Luteolibacter flavescens: one gene and its partner. The protein of the gene in region 1 interacts with the protein of each later gene in a pairwise test. Links are inferred from orthologs where the notes say so. Each region holds a gene or a part of one and is shown on either strand. Other genes may lie near its edges.

Region 1 (7,772 bases):
TCGGCGGCAGTGCCCTTGTGGTGCTGCTGGTGATGGCCGCAGTGGCGATCAACCAAGGGATGAAGCGAGTGCTCTCCGCATCCGGTTCGCCGAACAATGTCGTCCTCGTCGGGGCGGGATCCGAGGAAAGCATCCAGCGCAGCGAGGTGGCGGAGAGTGCCGCCGGGATTGCGGAGGCGGCCGTCCCCGGCATCGGTGAAGAGCTCGGGGTGCGAGCCGTCTCCAGCGAGATCCACTACATGAATTATGTCGATCTCGGTGGCGGCCAGCGGGCGCAGGCAATGTTCCGCGGAGTCACTCCACAGGCGCTTCGCGTCCATCCGGAGGTCCGCGTCATCGCGGGGAGCTTTCCTTCCGCAGGGCAGATCATGATCGGTCGGCTGGCCTGGCGAAAGCTCGGTGTGCCGGAGGCTGCCCTGCAGCCGGGAAAGCACGTCACACTCGATGGCCAGGACCTCGTGATCTCCGGGATCTTCGCCGCTCCCGGCACGGTGCTGGAGTCGGAGCTATGGGCCACCCTCGGGGACATCCGCGTGCTGTCGAAGCGCGAGACGGTATCCTGTGTCGTCCTCCGCCTCGATGATCCCGCGGGATTCGCCGATGCCGATCTCTTCGCAAAACAGCGGCTCGATCTCGAACTCAGCGCGATCCGCGAGAGCGACTACTATGCACGCCTTAGTTCGTTCTTCAAGCCGCTGCGGGCGATGACCTGGATCACCGCAGGCCTGATCGCTGCGGGAGCCTTGTTCGGCGGGGTGAATACGCTTTACGCGGCATTTGCCTCGCGGGTGCGAGAGATGGCCACGCTGCAGGCAATCGGCTATGGCCGCGGCGCGCTGCTCGCCAGTCTGGTCCAGGAAAGCACGCTGGCTTGTCTCACCGGCACCTTGCTCGCGTCGCTCGCCGCGGTGCTGCTGCTGGATGGACGCACCGTGCCATTCTCCATCGGTGCCTTCACGCTCGAGATCGGGCCGGGCGTTGCGATCACCGGCGTGGTGACCGGGCTGCTCCTCGGCCTGCTGGGTGCCTTGCCCCCGGCAATCCGCTGCCTGAAACCATCTCTTCCCTTCGCCCTCCGGTCCTCCTGAATCTCTAAACCACTACCAACAAACTCCATCATGAAAACAAAACTGATCCTTGCCGCCGCCGTCAGCCTGCTCGCCTCCTGTCAGGAGAAGTCCGCACCCGCTGCGGAGCAAAAGACTCCAGCGGCACCGAGCGCGGAATTGTCGAAGGTCTTCGCCACTGTCCCCACGGGTGAGGCGAAGGCCATCCATCTCGTCCGCACCACCGTGCAGCCCGGTGATGAGATCACCCTGACCGGGCGCATCATGGGCAAGTCGAAACCTTTCGTCGAAGGCCGCGCCGCTTTCGTGCTGGGCGATGCGGAAGTGCTCACACCATGCAGTGAGAAGCCGGGCGACAACTGCGAGACGCCGTGGGACACCTGCTGCAACTCCGCCGAGGAAAAGAAGGCCGGCATCGCCACCATCCAAATCACCGGAGCCGATGGCAAGGTGCTGGCGGAAGGCGTCGAAGGAGTCGGCGGACTGGCCAATCTCGCCACCGTGACGGTCTCGGGCGAGGTCGCCCCGGGATCATCCGCGGATGCCCTGATCGTGAATGCGACCGCGCTGCAGGTGAAGTGAGGTGATGCGAAGTATGGGCGTGCGTGTGACGCTATCGCCACCGATCTTTCCGGGTATCCCGGGGTGCCTCCTTTGACATGGCTGGCTCCCCGGGCAGCCCGGGCTTTGGCGATGACTTCACCTCCTCCCGTTCCCACGTTTCGAGAAGCGTTGCGCTTCTGGATCAAGCTCGGCTGGATCAGCTTTGGCGGTCCGGCGGGGCAGTTCGCGATCATGCACCGGGAACTGGTGGAGAAGCGCCGCTGGCTGAGCGAAGAACACTTCCTGCACGCGCTGAATTTCTGCATGCTGCTGCCCGGGCCGGAAGCCCAGCAGCTCGCGACCTATCTCGGTTGGCGCCTGCACGGTGCCCGGGGTGGCATCGCGGCAGGTGCCTTGTTCGTGATTCCCTCGGTCCTCATCCTGTTTTTCCTGAGCTGGCTCTACATGGCCGGGGGTGAGGTGACGTGGATCCAGGGGATCTTCTACGGACTGATGCCGGCGGTCATCGCGATCGTCGCATCGGCGGTGAAGCGCATCGGCTCGAAGGCGCTGAAGACACCGGCGCTGTGGGTGCTGGCACTTCTCGCCTTCGTTGCGATCTTCTTTTTCAAGGTGAACTTCGTCGTGATCCTGACTGTCACAGCATTGGTCGGATGGATCGGCGCAAGATTCTGCCCGTCGCAATTCCCGGCGGGGAAGGGGTATGGGAAAGCGGATGCGGGAAGAGCATCCTTTGTGCAGCTCCCGCCATCGCCTCGCGCGACCTTGCGGCGGAGCCTTACCGTGACTGGCATTTGTCTCGCGCTGTGGTGGCTGCCGGTCGTTGCTTGCGGGCTGCTGTCAGGCTGGCATGGCGTCCATTTCCAACAGGGGCTCTTCTTCAGCAAGACGGCGATGGTCACGATCGGCGGGGCGTATGCGGTGCTGCCGTATGTGAACCAGATGGCAGTGGAGCATTACCACTGGCTGGATGCCGGGCAGATGATGGCGGGCCTAGGTCTAGCGGAGACGACGCCCGGGCCGCTGATCATGGTGCTGCAATTCGTGGGCTTTGTGGCCGCGTGGCAGAATCCCGGCGACATGTCGCCTTTGCTAGCAGCGACGTTGGGAGCGGGAATCACCACGTGGGTGACGTTCTTGCCGTGCTTCCTGTTCGTCTTCCTCGGCGCGCCTCATGTGGAGAGGCTGCATGAGCGACCACGGCTCGCATCGGTGCTCACGGCGATCACCGCTGCCGTCGTGGGAGTCATCCTCAATCTCGCGATCTGGTTTGCCATGCACGCGCTCTTTCCCGAGGGCAGGGGCTTCGATGCGATCGTCGCCGTGATGGCCATCGCCGCGTGGATCGCGATGGAGAGATTCAAGGTGGGCATCCTCCCCGTGCTTGCGACGTGCGCGGCGCTGGGGGTATTGGTCTCGATGCTCGGTGGCGTGTAGGGAAGCGCTCTAACTCCGCTCCACGAAAAAGGCCGGGCATTGCTGCCCGGCCTTTTCGGTTCAGAAGGGAATGTCGTCTTCCTCGTCGTGGTAGTCGCCGGAGCTTGCCGGCGAGGCACCTTGCGGTGCGGAAGATTGGCGCGGCTGCTGGGAATACCCGCCGCCACCGCCACCGTCTCCATTGCCGGGACGCGAGCCGCCACCACCACCGCCGCCTGCACCTTGCTTGCCGTCAGGCAGGAATTGCAGGACTTCGGCGACGACCTTGAGCTTGCTGCGCTTCTGGCCGGACTGCTTGTCCTCCCAGGTGTCCATCTGCAAGCGGCCTTCGACGAAAACGCCGCGGCCCTTGGTCAGGTACTTCTGCGCATTCTCCGCATTCGTACCCCAGACGGTGATGTCCACGAAGGTGGTTTCATCGGACCAGTTGCCATTGCCATCCGCGACACGCCGGTTCACGGCAAGACCAAGGTCGCCGACAGCGGTTCCCTTGGGAGTGTAGCGGACTTCGGGATCACGGGTGAGATTCCCGATCAACATCACTTTGTTGAGATTGGCCATGGCAGGGTAGGGGCAGGCTAGTTATGGCAAGGAAAGGGAAGAAAGATGAGGTGTTCCAGTGAACATCTCAAGCGAAATCTCAGGCAACGCGCTGGAAGTGCTGCAGGTGAACGTTTCCGTTCAGCTTCAGCTTCTCCTGGATGCGGGTGATGGTCTCAGGCTCGGCCTTGAAGGAGTAGCTCACGTAGTGGCCGCTTTCCAGATGGCGGGAGGCGTAGGCGAACTTGCGGCGGCCGAGCTGGCGGACGTCGGCGACGTTCGCGCCTTCGGATTCGATTTCCTTGCTGACGGTGGCGACGAGGTCATCGATGGTGCCTTCGATCGACTTGGTGTTCAGGATGACGAGTCCTTCGTACTTGCGGCTCATGTGGGGTCGTTTTGGTTAGGTGGTTCCGTTGTTGCTATTGTAAAATCCGGCTGCGGCCGTGAGGCCTTGGGAGAGCGCAAGCTGCACAGCGGCAACGGCTCTTGCAAGTGTGTTTTCAAGCGCTTCCCGCTCATCCTCGCGGAAGGTTCCCAGCACGTGGCCGGTCATGTTTCCAGGCTCCGAGGCACCGATCCCGACCTTCAGCCGGGGGAAGGCGTCGCCTCCCAGATGCTCGATCATGGACTTGATTCCATTGTGCCCTCCGGCGCTGCCTCTCTCGCGGAAACGCAGCTTGCCGAGCGGCAGCGAGACATCGTCATAGACCACCAGCACCTGCTCCGGCGTCCACTTGTGAAAGGTGGTGATCTGGCGGACCGGCCGCCCGCTCAGGTTCATGAAGGACTGCGGCTTCACCAGCAGCACTCCGGACCCGGGGAGCTTCGCGACGTGGGATTGCCACTTCGGCTTCGACTCAAAGGGCACGCCGGCGAGCAGCGCAAGTCGCTCCAGCACCATGAAGCCCACATTGTGGCGGGTGTTCTCATACTGCCGGCCGGGATTGCCGAGGCCGACGACGAGGGGAATGGATGCTCCGGTTTCCAATGCGGGAATCTGAAATCTGAAACGTGAAATCCGGGATCTCAGATAAGAATCCCGGTCTTCAAAACAAAAGCCCGGGCCGCTGGTGCGGACCGGGCTTTCGGAAAAGAAATACCGATCAAGCGGAGGCGGCGGCCTCGGAGACGGCGGCGGCGCTCTTCGCCACGTGGGCGATCACGACGTCGTCGGCGTGGGTCGCGGTGACACCGGCTGGAAGCTTCACGTCGCCGATGTGCAGCGAGTCGCCTTCGTTCAGGTGGGTCACGTCGAACTCGAGGACTTCCGGCAGCACGGAGGCCACGCAGCGGACTTCGAGGGTGTGGCCGAGCTGCTCGAGCAGGCCACCGGCCTTCACGCCTGCGGCTTCACCGGTGAGGTGCACCGGGATGTGGGCGGTGATTTCGCTGTTCTCGTCCACCGAGAGGAAGTCGATGTGCAGCGCCTTGCCCGAGAGCGGGTCGTGCTGGACGGTCTGGAGGAAGGCGAGCTGGTTCGCACCGCCGAGGTCCAGATTGATGAGAATGTTTTCCGAGGTGGCGTGGGCCAGCAGTTCGCCGAATGCCTTGGCATCCACCTTCAGGTTCTTGTTTTCGGTGCCGCGTCCGTAGATGACGGAAGGGATCCAGCCCTCGCGACGCAGTTGTTTGAGGACACCGGAACCGGAGCGCTGGCGCGGTTCGGCTTTGAGAACGTGCTTCTTGGCCATGACGAAATGGGCGTGAGGATTCAGGACCCTTGCCGCGAGATTTCCGCGGCCGGGGGCGGGGTCTGTAGCGGTCTCCCAGGGGTTTGTCAAAATTTTGTTCAATGCGGTTTTCGGATCGTGTCCGGGATGCGGCGGGCTTTGACGTGATCGCATCCGTCGGCGTAGCGTGATGACGGATCGCAGGGAGGCCCGCGCGCCAAGCTGGCCATGTGTGGAAACGCACCCGGCCTCCCCGGGGATACCCCGGGGGATCGACTCATCAAGGCATCACGAGGCCCGGGCCTAGTCACGCTCCCGCGTGAAACCGCCCGCGCCAGACCGGACGCGTTGGTGCGCGGTGCCTCCTTGCATCCACCCGCCCGCCAATGTCCTCCCGAGCCCACAGCATCCGCCTGCTGGCCGCCGCACTGGCGGCCGGGCCGATGGATGATGTGGAGGCACTGGTGGATCGCGCGAGGCCGCTGGTGGGGGACTTGGGAAAGGCCCGCTGGCTCAGGCCGCTGGCGGAAAAGCTGGCCCGCGAATTCGGAGCCCAGCCGCGCCCGACCGTGCGCCAAGTGATGGATCGCATCCTCGACCATCGTTCCTTCATCGAAGCATGGACGCGCGGGCAGGGTAGGATCACCGCCGCCCACGTGATGCCGGTGATGGCTCCGGCGGAGGGTGCCCCGAGGTCGTGGGATCTGCCGGGGATTTCCACGATAGGGGAGCTGTCCGATGTGTTGGGAATCCACGCCGATGACCTCGGCTGGCTGACCGCCTACGGCACAGCGGAGCACTACCGTCACCGCTGGCACCAGAAGCCCGACGGTCGCTTCCGGCTGATCGAGATGCCGAAGACCCTGCTGAAACACGTCCAGCGGAGGGTGCTGCGGCGGATCCTCGATGCGATCCCGCCGCACGAGGCGGCGATGGGGTTTCGCAAGGGAAGCTCGGTGCGTGATTTCGTGGCACCGCACGCGGGCAGGCACGTGCTGGTCCGCATCGATCTGGAAGACTTCTTTCCCTCGATTTCCTCAGCCCGGGTGCTGCGGGTATTGCTGACGGCGGGCTACCCCGAGGCCGTGGCGCATGCCCTGACCCGGCTGGTGACGCATGCCGCCCCTCACGGCGTCGTATCGGAGAAGCCGCTCGCGTGGGCGGCGAGGCGACGGCTGGCAACGCCTCATCTGCCGCAGGGGGCTCCGACTTCTCCCGCACTGGCAAACCTGTGTGCCTTCCGCCTCGATTGTCGCCTGGGCGGTCTCGCGAAGGCCGCGGGTGCTAATTACACGCGATACGCGGACGATCTCCTTTTCTCCGGCGGCGAGGATTTCGCGCGGCAGACGGGGCGCTTCGTTGTCGCGGCTGCGGCTGTCATCCTTGAAGAAGGATTCACGCCGAATCATCGCAAGACCCGCGTGATGCGTCGGGGGCAGCAGCAGCACGCTGCCGGGGTCATCCTCAACGAGCGGCCGAATATCGACCGCCGCGAATACGACCGGCTGAAGGCGATCTTGACGAATTGCGTCCGCCACGGGGCCGAGTTGCAGAACTGCGAGGGGCATGCGGACTTCGCGGCGTATCTGTCAGGAAAAATCTCGTGGGTCGCCTTCATCCATCCGGAGAAGGGGCGGAAGCTGCGTGCGATCTACGAGGGGATCGAGTGGGGCTTTTGATGCGCCGTCCACACGTGTCGACGGAACGTCGACACCCCTTATCAAGAAGGCCGGTCAATCCGTCATCTTCTGCAATTCCGGCAGCGCATTTGCCTCGGCCTCGGCGAGAAGGCGTGCCTCGGCCTCGCGCGGGACTTCCATGGTGAAGCGCGTCTCCTGGCCCGGGGTCGAGCTGACGTCGATGCCGCCGCCGTGCGCTTCCACCGCGCGCTTCACAATTGAAAGCCCGAGTCCGGTGCCCTTGATCTCTTCCTGCGAGTGGTGCTTTTCCACCCGGTAGAAGCGTCGGAAAATGTGCGGCAGGTCTGCACTCGGGATGCCCACGCCATCGTCGGCCACCCAGATGCGGGTCACTTCTTCATTCCGGCTGCAGCCGATGGTCACGGTGAGGCCGGGACGTGGATTCTGCTTCAACGCGTTTTCGACAAGGTTGAAGAGCACCTGCGTCCAGTAAAAGCGATCGCCGGCGAAGGTGAAATCGAGATCCGGCATGTCGATCTTGATCGTCGCCTGCTGGTTGTGGATCACGGATTCCAAACGCTCCAGCACGTCGCTCACGCAGGAGCGGATGCGGAAAGGCTTCACCTTCAGCGCTGCTGCTTCGCCGGACTCGAGACGGGAGATGACAAGCATGTCCTCCACGATGCGGGAGATGCGCTCGGTGTGCTTGCGCATCACCTTCAGGAAGCGGCGCGTGAGCTCCTTGTCGTCGAGCAGGTCGTCGTCGATGAGGTTTTCCAGGTAGCCATTGATGATGGCCAGCGGCGTCCGGAGCTCGTGGGAAGCATTGGCCACGAAGTCCTTGCGGATCT
Region 2 (7,971 bases), on another replicon or contig:
CGATCATGGATCAAGCGCGTGACCTCATCGTCTTCATACGGGACGAGGAGGTCCGTGAGGAAATGCGAGAGGGGAAGGTCTGCGAGGAGATGCTGGGCGGCCACCCGCTCCTCCGCGGAGGTGGCGGCTAGGCCCGCGAGCATGTCGCCGGAGCGCAGTGGTGTCGCCTTCGCCAGCAAGGCGCGCAGGTCGGCGAAGCCATGGCGGCGGCCGGCGATGGTGGTGCTCCATGGCATGCGGTGTCGCTAGCAGGTCACGCGCCTTTTTGAGGTGACGGCGAATCTTTGGCTGCGATGATCGGAGTAGCAGATGAGATCGAATGTCCCGCGAATCAGGAGCCTGGTGTTTTCAGGCAGATCGGCTCTTGCCGGGGTGATCGCCGCGTGTTGCGGGGCCACGGGGAGCGTGATGGCCCAGGAGTCCGGTCAGGAGAAAGCCGTGGCGGTAGCTCCTGATCCAGTCGACATCGCCAATCGGATGGTGGCCCAATTCAGGGAGCTTTCACGGCACCGGTTCGAGAGATTCGAGACGGAGTGGGCTGCTGCCGATGAGGTGCGCGTGGCTGAGCTTGAGATGACCCGGTTGATGTTCGAGTTACGCAGGCAGGACGCGGAGACTTGGACCAGACTTATCAAGGAGTTTGGCACCTATGCCTTCGAGTGCGAGCAAGCCCGGCTCGAAAAGGGTGCTAAAAGAATCGCGCTCAAGGCCGAATCAGCCAGAGCGAGGACGACCGATGAAGACATCCGCAAGGCTGACGAGAAGCTCCAAGCTGCGATGAAGAATCTGCCCCTTGGAGAAGGGCCGGCCTACGATGCGATGGTCGCTTATCATGCGAAGCGGAATGCCTGCGGGGATCTGAGTGATCGTTTCAACGCGGAGTCTCAAGCTTTGACGGAAAAACTGACGGAGGTTCGTCGGCAGTGGTTTGGCATGGACGATCACCTGTGGAGGAAGCTGGAGAAGGTCACGGAACCATGGCACCAAGAACTCATCCGCCTGCAAGCGGAGGCGGAGAATGCCAAGCGCGCCGAAGCCGACAAATCGGATGCGGCCTGGCCGGAGGAAAAACGCTGGCCCGCTGCCCGCCGCCGGTATGTGGAATACCTGGAGCGCGAGATCGACTGGAGTGACGCGCTGAAGCGTTAGTTGGCGATGTCAGCCTGAAGTCTCAGGAAAGCACGCGGTCCGCTGGCCGAGATGCGGGCCCTCGCAACGCCATCCACACCCGGAGCCGGCGGGACGGTGAAGGGGACGAATGTGTCGAGCGAGCCGACCGCTGCCGCCGGACGCAGGGTGAAGCGGGACGTAGAGGTGAGCCGCACGGGATAGGCGAGCTCCAGTTCCTTGCCGCCCGATCCATTCACGATCCGCGTGCTGACCTTCCACGAGTCGTGGAAGGTGGGATCGAGTCCGAGCGCGAATTCCACGCCATTTGCGATGCCATCGCCGTCCGAGTCTGCATCGGAGGATGCGGCGGGCAGCCCGTAATTCGAGATCCACGTGGTGTAGGTCATGTCGATGGCGGTTGCCGATTTGCCAAGCAGGCCGCCGAGAATCTCCGTGGCAGTCAGGGGTGCGATGCCCGTGCCGTAGTGACGGTTGAAGGCATCGACGATGGTGTTCGCGATGACTGCCTGTGCATTCGTGTTCGGGTGGAAGTTCGCGCTCACCGGGCCATTCAGCCATACGTAGTTCAGATCGCCCGTCGTGGATCCAGAATTCGTGAAGGGCAGGCCTTGAATGCAAAATGGTGCCGTGCCCAGCAGGGGCAGGGTGGGGGTGAAAATATCGGCATAGCCGAGTCCACGCTCGGCTGCGAGACCGGCGAGGCGTGCGTTAAGATCAGCCAGCACGTTCGTCACGAGCGGCGTCTTCGTCGCATGCGTGGGGTAGCTCGCCTTCACATCCGGGGTGATGCCCACGTGCGGGACATTCACCACCACGATCTGAATGCCCGGATTGATATCGAGCACCCAGTCGAGGATGAAGGCGGAGTCCGCGATGAAGTCATCGACGAAGGTCCCGGGCGAGCCGCCATTGTAGATGGTACCATAGACGCCATTGATGTCGTTCCCGCCGATGAAGAAGGTGAGACGTTCGGCGGTATTGGCGATCTGTGCTTCCAGATCGGTGACGTTGAAATCGGTGTTCTCGTTGAAGTCCGAAAAACTCAGCGCCAGGCTCAAGCTCGCGAAGTCCGGGTCCTCCGCGAGGAGATCGGTGACCGTGGCGTCGCCGCTGACGAAGCGGCGGAGCTGATCGACTTTGAGACCGGGGATGGCCCAGTTGTGCTTTTGGCGGAAGTAGAGCGAACCGCCGACTAGGAGCGATATTGAGTCTCTAGCCCCGAGGTCAAAATGATTCTTTCGATAGGTATTTGAACTCAATATCTCGACCCAATTGCGGACTTGCGGGCCAAAGCCGTCTCCATAGGTGGTTCCCAGGATCTTCTTCTCGAAGGCAAACGATGCCTCGTAGGCGAAGGTCAGCGAGTCACCGAGGGTCACGATCTGCTCGGCACCTTCCAACGGAGCGGCATGGAACAAGAACACAGTGGCAAGAAAAGCGGGGGCGACCTTCATCGCATGAGCGATAGTGGTCGGCCCCCGCAAAGTCGATCCGGGAGATCTCCCTACTCAACTTTCATCGTCCACCGCGACGCTCGAAGGCATTTTCACTTTCGAGGGATGGGATGGCGTCAGCTTGAGCTTCGTGAGCCCGGGCAGATCGGGTGATCGCGCCGGGGCCTTTGCTCCGCCGGGCAGGCTGGGCGCCGGGACGCCAGATGGTGGTCCACCCGGTTTGGCAGTCAGTGGTGGCAGTGCGGGCTTGCGAGGCGCGGTCGCAGCAGCAGGCGCTGCTGTCGGGGCCACGGTCGGCGGCGGCGGTAGATCCGGCGCAGGCGGGCCGGATGATGGCTTCGGCGCACTGGCTGGCTTGTCCGGAGTCTTGGCCGCTTTCTTCGCGGCGGGACGTGCCTTCTTCTTCGCTGGCTCCGGTGCATTTGCTGCTCCGAGTTCCGGGTCGAAGAGCCGGTCTTTCTCCGCGACGCGATCCAGCGGGATCGTCACTGCCGGTGGCGGACTTGGCTGCGCGTTTTTCGCAGGTGTCTGCTCGTAGAGTTCGTTGGTCAGTTCTTCTCCGAGGGCTTCCTGCAGGCTCGCCACGCGGATCGGCGTCGTGTGTCGGCTGATGGAGGCGGTCAGCTTCATCGATTCCTCGAGGCTGCGCTTCATCCATGGCAGCTCGCCGAGGCGCGGGCTCCGGTTCTTGAAGTTCCCCCACAGGGACTCCTCGTCGTCGATCCACAGCATGAAGTGCTCGAGGTCAGCATTTCCCAGATCGGGATCGGCTTCCATCGCAGCTCCGTAGAATCGCGCCGCCTGCAGCACCATGCCATGATGGAGCAGGGCATTCGCGAGTCCCAGGTTCTGCACTGCCTTGCCTTGGTTCAGCTCCAGGAGCGCGGTGAGCAGGCGTATCGATTTCCTCGGTGCCGCCTTTGCCAGCACGCGTGCGGCGAAGGCGAGCTCGATGTCGATGTTCGGTATTTCATCCGCCGCCCACACGAGGTTGGCAGCGTCGGTAAAGCGTTCCTGATCGTAGAGGAGATGGGCCAGTCGCTTGCGGGTTTCCCAGTCGGCGGGATTTTCTTTCAAGGCCTCTTTGAGGTCCGGTTCGTTGGCGAATGTGGGTTTCATGCTAACGGCGAATTTTTTCTTAGCGGGCACCCATCGACCCGCTCCGCCGCACAGGCAAGTTGGAATGTGTCATGCACTCCCCACGCAAAATCGCAAAACGCGGGAAAAGCGGAGTTTCACGTGAAGCTCCACGCGTCCATGTCAAAGACCACGGTGACGTCTTCCGGGAGCGTGGTTTTTTGCAGGACCTGCTGCACGTGGCGGGTCATGGGGCGGGCCTTCGTGCTGCGCAGCATGAGCTGGAAGCGGAATTGGCCGTGGGTTTTCACCAGCGGGCTGGGCAGCGGGTCGCCGATGATGATGTCCGGCGGCGTATTCTCCGTGAGACGGCGGTGGAGCGTCTGGAGCGTGAATTCCGCGCGGCGCTCGTGGGTGGAGCGGCTGGTGAGCACGGCGCAGTGTGAGAAGGGCGGGAAGCTGAATTGACGGCGGAATTCCAGCTCCTGCTCGGCGAAGCCGTCGAAGTCGTGATGCCGTGCGAATTGGATCGAGGGCGAGTGCGGCGTGAAGGTTTGGACGATCACCTCGCCCTCCAAATCGCCGCGACCGGCACGACCGGCCACCTGCGTGAGCAACTGGAAAACCCGCTCGCCCGCGCGGAAGTCCGGGACATGCAGGCCGATGTCCGCATTGAGGATTCCCACAAGGGTCACATTCGGGAAATGCAGCCCCTTCGCGATCATCTGTGTGCCGATGAGGATGTCGATCTTGCGGGCCTGGAAGGCATTCAACAGGTCGCGCAGCGCGTGCTTCTTTCGCATCGCGTCGGCATCGATGCGGGCGACCTTCGCATTCGGCAGCACCTTTGCGATGATCTCCTCCACCTTCTGCGTGCCGTAGCCTTGCAATGCGATTGCCGGGTCGCGGCACTCCGGGCACTTGCGAGGCACCACGGCCTGATGCCCGCAGATGTGGCACATCAGCCTCTCCTCATCGCGGTGATACGTCAGCGCCACCGAGCAGTGAGGACACATGCAGACGGCACCGCATGACGGGCATTGCAGGGAGCGCGCGAAGCCGCGGCGATTGAGGAAGAGGATCGACTGCTCGTTCTTCAGCAGGCGTTGCTCGAGGGCATTGCGCAGCCGGTCGGAGAGGATGGCCATGCCGCCCTTCTGCTTTTGCTTCTCCAGCCGCATGTCGAGCACGCGGATCAGCGGCAGCGATTGGCCGTCGGCACGCTTGGCCAGTCGCACGAGCCGATACTTTCCTTCGAGGGTGTTTTGAAACGACTCCAGCGAGGGCGTGGCGGAGCCGAGCACGATGGTGCAGCCTTCCAGCGCGGCACGCAGCACGGCGACATCGCGCCCGTGATAGCGCGGGATCTGGTCCTGCTTGTAGGAGTTCTCATGCTCTTCATCCACGAGGATGAGACCGAGATCCGGCAGCGGGGCGAAGACCGCGGAGCGCGCGCCGATGACGATGCGCGCGATGCCCTTGCGGATGCGGTGCCATTCGTCGAAGCGCTCGCCCTGGGAGAGATTCGAGTGAAGCACCGCCACCTGGTCCTGCATGCCGGCGAAGCGCGCGCGGAAGCGCCGCACGGTCTGCGGCGTCAGGGAAATCTCCGGCACCAGGACCAGCACCGTCTTGCCCATGTCCAGCGCGGCGCGGGTGGACTGCAGGTAGACCTCGGTCTTGCCCGAGCCGGTCACGCCGTGGAGCAGGATGGGCTGCTTGTTCTCCGCGGATTGCAGCGAAGAAAGGATGATTTCAAGCGAAGCCTCCTGCTCGTCATTGAGCGGGAGCGGGGTGTCGGGCAGGATCTCCTCGACGCCATCCGCCTCCGGATCTCGGCGGACTTCCTCCTCAAGCACGCGGACAAATTCCTGCTTCGCGAGGGATTTCACGGAGGCGGATGCACCGTCGCCCAGGTCGGCCAGCGCGATCTTCCGTTCCGGAGCGTGAGTGAGCAGGGAAAGGATGGCGGCCTGCTTCGGCGCACGCTTCTGGAGCTTGGCGAGCGTCTCGGGAGAGGGCTCGTGATCGAGCACCACCGTCTTGCGGACCTTTGCGGAATTGTCCTCGGTCCTGACGGCCTCCGGTAGCAGCGCGCGGATCACGCTTTCAATACTGCATCCATAGTAGTCCGCGATCCAGCGGCCCGCCTTCAGCAGGTTCGGGGTAATCAGCGGCTCGGGATCGCTGAGGGAATGCAGAGGGCGCAGGGCAAAGCCGAGGTCGTCCTGCTGCGGCACCAGATCCAGCACCGTGCCCTGGGACAGCTTGTTGCGCAGGGGGATGCGCACGCGGCAGCCGGGCTGGACATTCAGTCCATCCGGGATGGCGTAGTCGAAGACGAGCTCGGAAGGGCCGTCGATGAGGACGCGGGCGGCGGGCATCGGGGGGTCTTCTAGACACGATTGGAACCGATTGGGCGCGAAATTTTTCGCGATTTGGCCGGGAGCGATGCCCGCCGGGTCCAGCTTGGTAGGACACGCTTCCATCGCGATCCGCCTTGCTTCCCGGTCGCCGATGTAATGCCATGTCATGAGATAAGGAGTCACAGTCACGTCCACCCATGAGTGCTTCATCCATTCTTCGCTCCCGTGCTGCCATGATCTTCATCTCAGGGCTCATGGCCGGCGGACTGGGCGGTTGGCTCATGGGGCGTCAGGCTGAGGCTGCCGCGGCCGGTGCCGAGGGCGGCGGATCAGCTTCAAGTCGCGGCTCCGCTTTCCATGAAGGCTCTTCGTCCGCCGGTCCGGCGGGGCGGACGCGCCCACGGGGTCAATCGCGCGAGGAAACGCGGGAGTTCGCCGACTCGGTGCGCTCGATCTTCCGGGACAGCGTGGAGAATCGCCGCTTGGCGAAGTTCGAGCGCATGCTGGAGCGCATCGAGGTGGCGGACTACCCGACCGTCCTGGCCCTGATCCGCGAGAGCGATCTCAGGGGATGTGGCAATGCCGGCGAGTGGTCGAGGATCTGGGAGAGCTGGGGCAGGCGCGATCCCGCCAGCGCGCTGGCATTCATCCAGAGCCCGGAATTCGAAGGCTGGAACGAGGCCGCCAAGGGAGAGGCGAGGAACCGGACGCTGCTCCACTGGGCCGAGACCGATCCTGCATCGGCGCTCCAGCATGTGGAGGCGAGTCCCGAGATGGCACGTGGCGACCGCTCGCTCGTCTACGGGCTGGTGAGAGGTTGGTCGAATGTGGACCCGAAGGCTGCCGCGGAGTGGATCTTCAGGTCCGGGCTGGGCATGAGCGGCGAGTATGGAGCAATCGTCGATGGGATCAGCCGTCAGGGTGGACAGGAGGACCTGGATGAATGGTTCGCCGGGATCCAGAAGTCAGGCGCACCGGCGAAGGACATCGAAGGCTTTGCCAACCGGATCGCCGAGGTGAAGCGGTCCTTCGAGCCCGACAAGGCAGCGGCATGGCTGGAGCAAAATCTCGACGAGCCGTGGGTGGAGCAAAATGGCATCGTGGCCAGCACGGCAAGTGCCTTCGCCGAGCGCAGTCCCGCGGAGGCCATGGAGTGGGCGGGGCGGACCGGCATGGAGAGCGCGACCATTCATGCGATGAACACGTGGTGCCAGCGTGACCATCAGGCAGCGGGAGAGTGGATACTGGGCAATGTGGGCGCACCGGGCCATGCCGCGTCCGTCCAAGTCTATGCGAATTTCCTGTGGCGGCGTGACCAGGATGCCGCGCGGGCCTGGGCCCAGCGCATTGATGATCCCACGCTGCGTGCCAGAGTGCTGGATTCCATCCCCGAGGGAGTCACTCCCGGGGGCTGAATCCCTTCAAGGATCCACGATCGCGCGCACCGCCGGGCGCAGGTCTTGCGGGAAGTTCAGCTTGAAGTGGATGCAGCGGTCGCGCGTGGTCCAGAAGCCGGTGATGCCGGGGACCTTTTCGGTTTCGAAGAGCTTCTTCAGCGCATTCACCTTCAGGTGCGACGGGTGACCCTTCCGGACGTGGACACGGCCGGCCTGCACTTCATACCACTCGATGGCGACTCGCTCGACGAACTGGGCCATGCCGGAATCTTCAGCAGCACTGGAGAATCGTCCAGACCTGATCAAAGCGACCTGCCGCTAGGTCTTCTTCCGGAATCCAGAAGTAGAGGCACCCGGCGTCGCCCCAGCACCAGCCGAGGTCGCGATCAGAGTCGAGCTGGAGCAGCAGCGTCCATTTCGTGGAGGAGGGGAGACCGAGGAATCCGGCGGCGTTTGCCAGATCGTCGTCCATGTCCTCCTGGACGAGGGCGGGTGCGGACAGGACTCGGTGGTCCTCGGGCGGGTTCGCTTCGGAAAGCGTCATCT

The links.
Region 2: the proteins of OKA04_RS18640 (region 1) and priA interact in binary tests that used the Escherichia coli proteins (3 or more experiments, as listed by UniProt). The link is inferred for Luteolibacter flavescens from one-to-one orthologs.

What each region holds. Positions count from the first base shown.
Region 1 is NZ_JAPDDS010000012.1:21,855-29,626, forward strand. The notes cover bases 1,880-4,657. They hold OKA04_RS18640 (single-stranded DNA-binding protein), read right to left. Parts: upstream 3,630-4,657; coding sequence 3,129-3,629; downstream 1,880-3,128. Other genes in these bases: chrA (chromate efflux transporter), read left to right, coding at 1,880-3,068; rpsF (30S ribosomal protein S6), read right to left, coding at 3,709-3,996; pth (aminoacyl-tRNA hydrolase), read right to left, coding at 4,012-4,599. Also shown: OKA04_RS18625 (ABC transporter permease), read left to right, coding at 1-1,088; OKA04_RS18630 (hypothetical protein), read left to right, coding at 1,119-1,649; more of chrA, read left to right, coding at 1,761-1,879; OKA04_RS18655 (50S ribosomal protein L25), read right to left, coding at 4,715-5,302; OKA04_RS18660 (reverse transcriptase family protein), read left to right, coding at 5,668-6,960; OKA04_RS18665 (sensor histidine kinase), read right to left, coding at 7,015-7,772. UniProt on the Escherichia coli protein: Plays an important role in DNA replication, recombination and repair. Binds to ssDNA and to an array of partner proteins to recruit them to their sites of action during DNA metabolism. Acts as a sliding platform that migrates on DNA via reptation.
Region 2 is NZ_JAPDDS010000003.1:396,035-404,005, reverse strand. The notes cover bases 3,434-6,410. They hold priA (replication restart helicase PriA), read right to left. Parts: upstream 6,047-6,410; coding sequence 3,821-6,046; downstream 3,434-3,820. Other genes in these bases: OKA04_RS07565 (hypothetical protein), read left to right, coding at 6,262-6,410; OKA04_RS07575 (tetratricopeptide repeat protein), read right to left, coding at 3,434-3,704. Also shown: OKA04_RS07590 (ethanolamine ammonia-lyase subunit EutB), read right to left, coding at 1-236; OKA04_RS07585 (hypothetical protein), read left to right, coding at 409-1,149; OKA04_RS07580 (SGNH/GDSL hydrolase family protein), read right to left, coding at 1,146-2,585; more of OKA04_RS07575, read right to left, coding at 2,640-3,433; more of OKA04_RS07565, read left to right, coding at 6,411-7,443; OKA04_RS07560 (hypothetical protein), read right to left, coding at 7,450-7,686; OKA04_RS07555 (YwqG family protein), read right to left, coding at 7,697-7,971.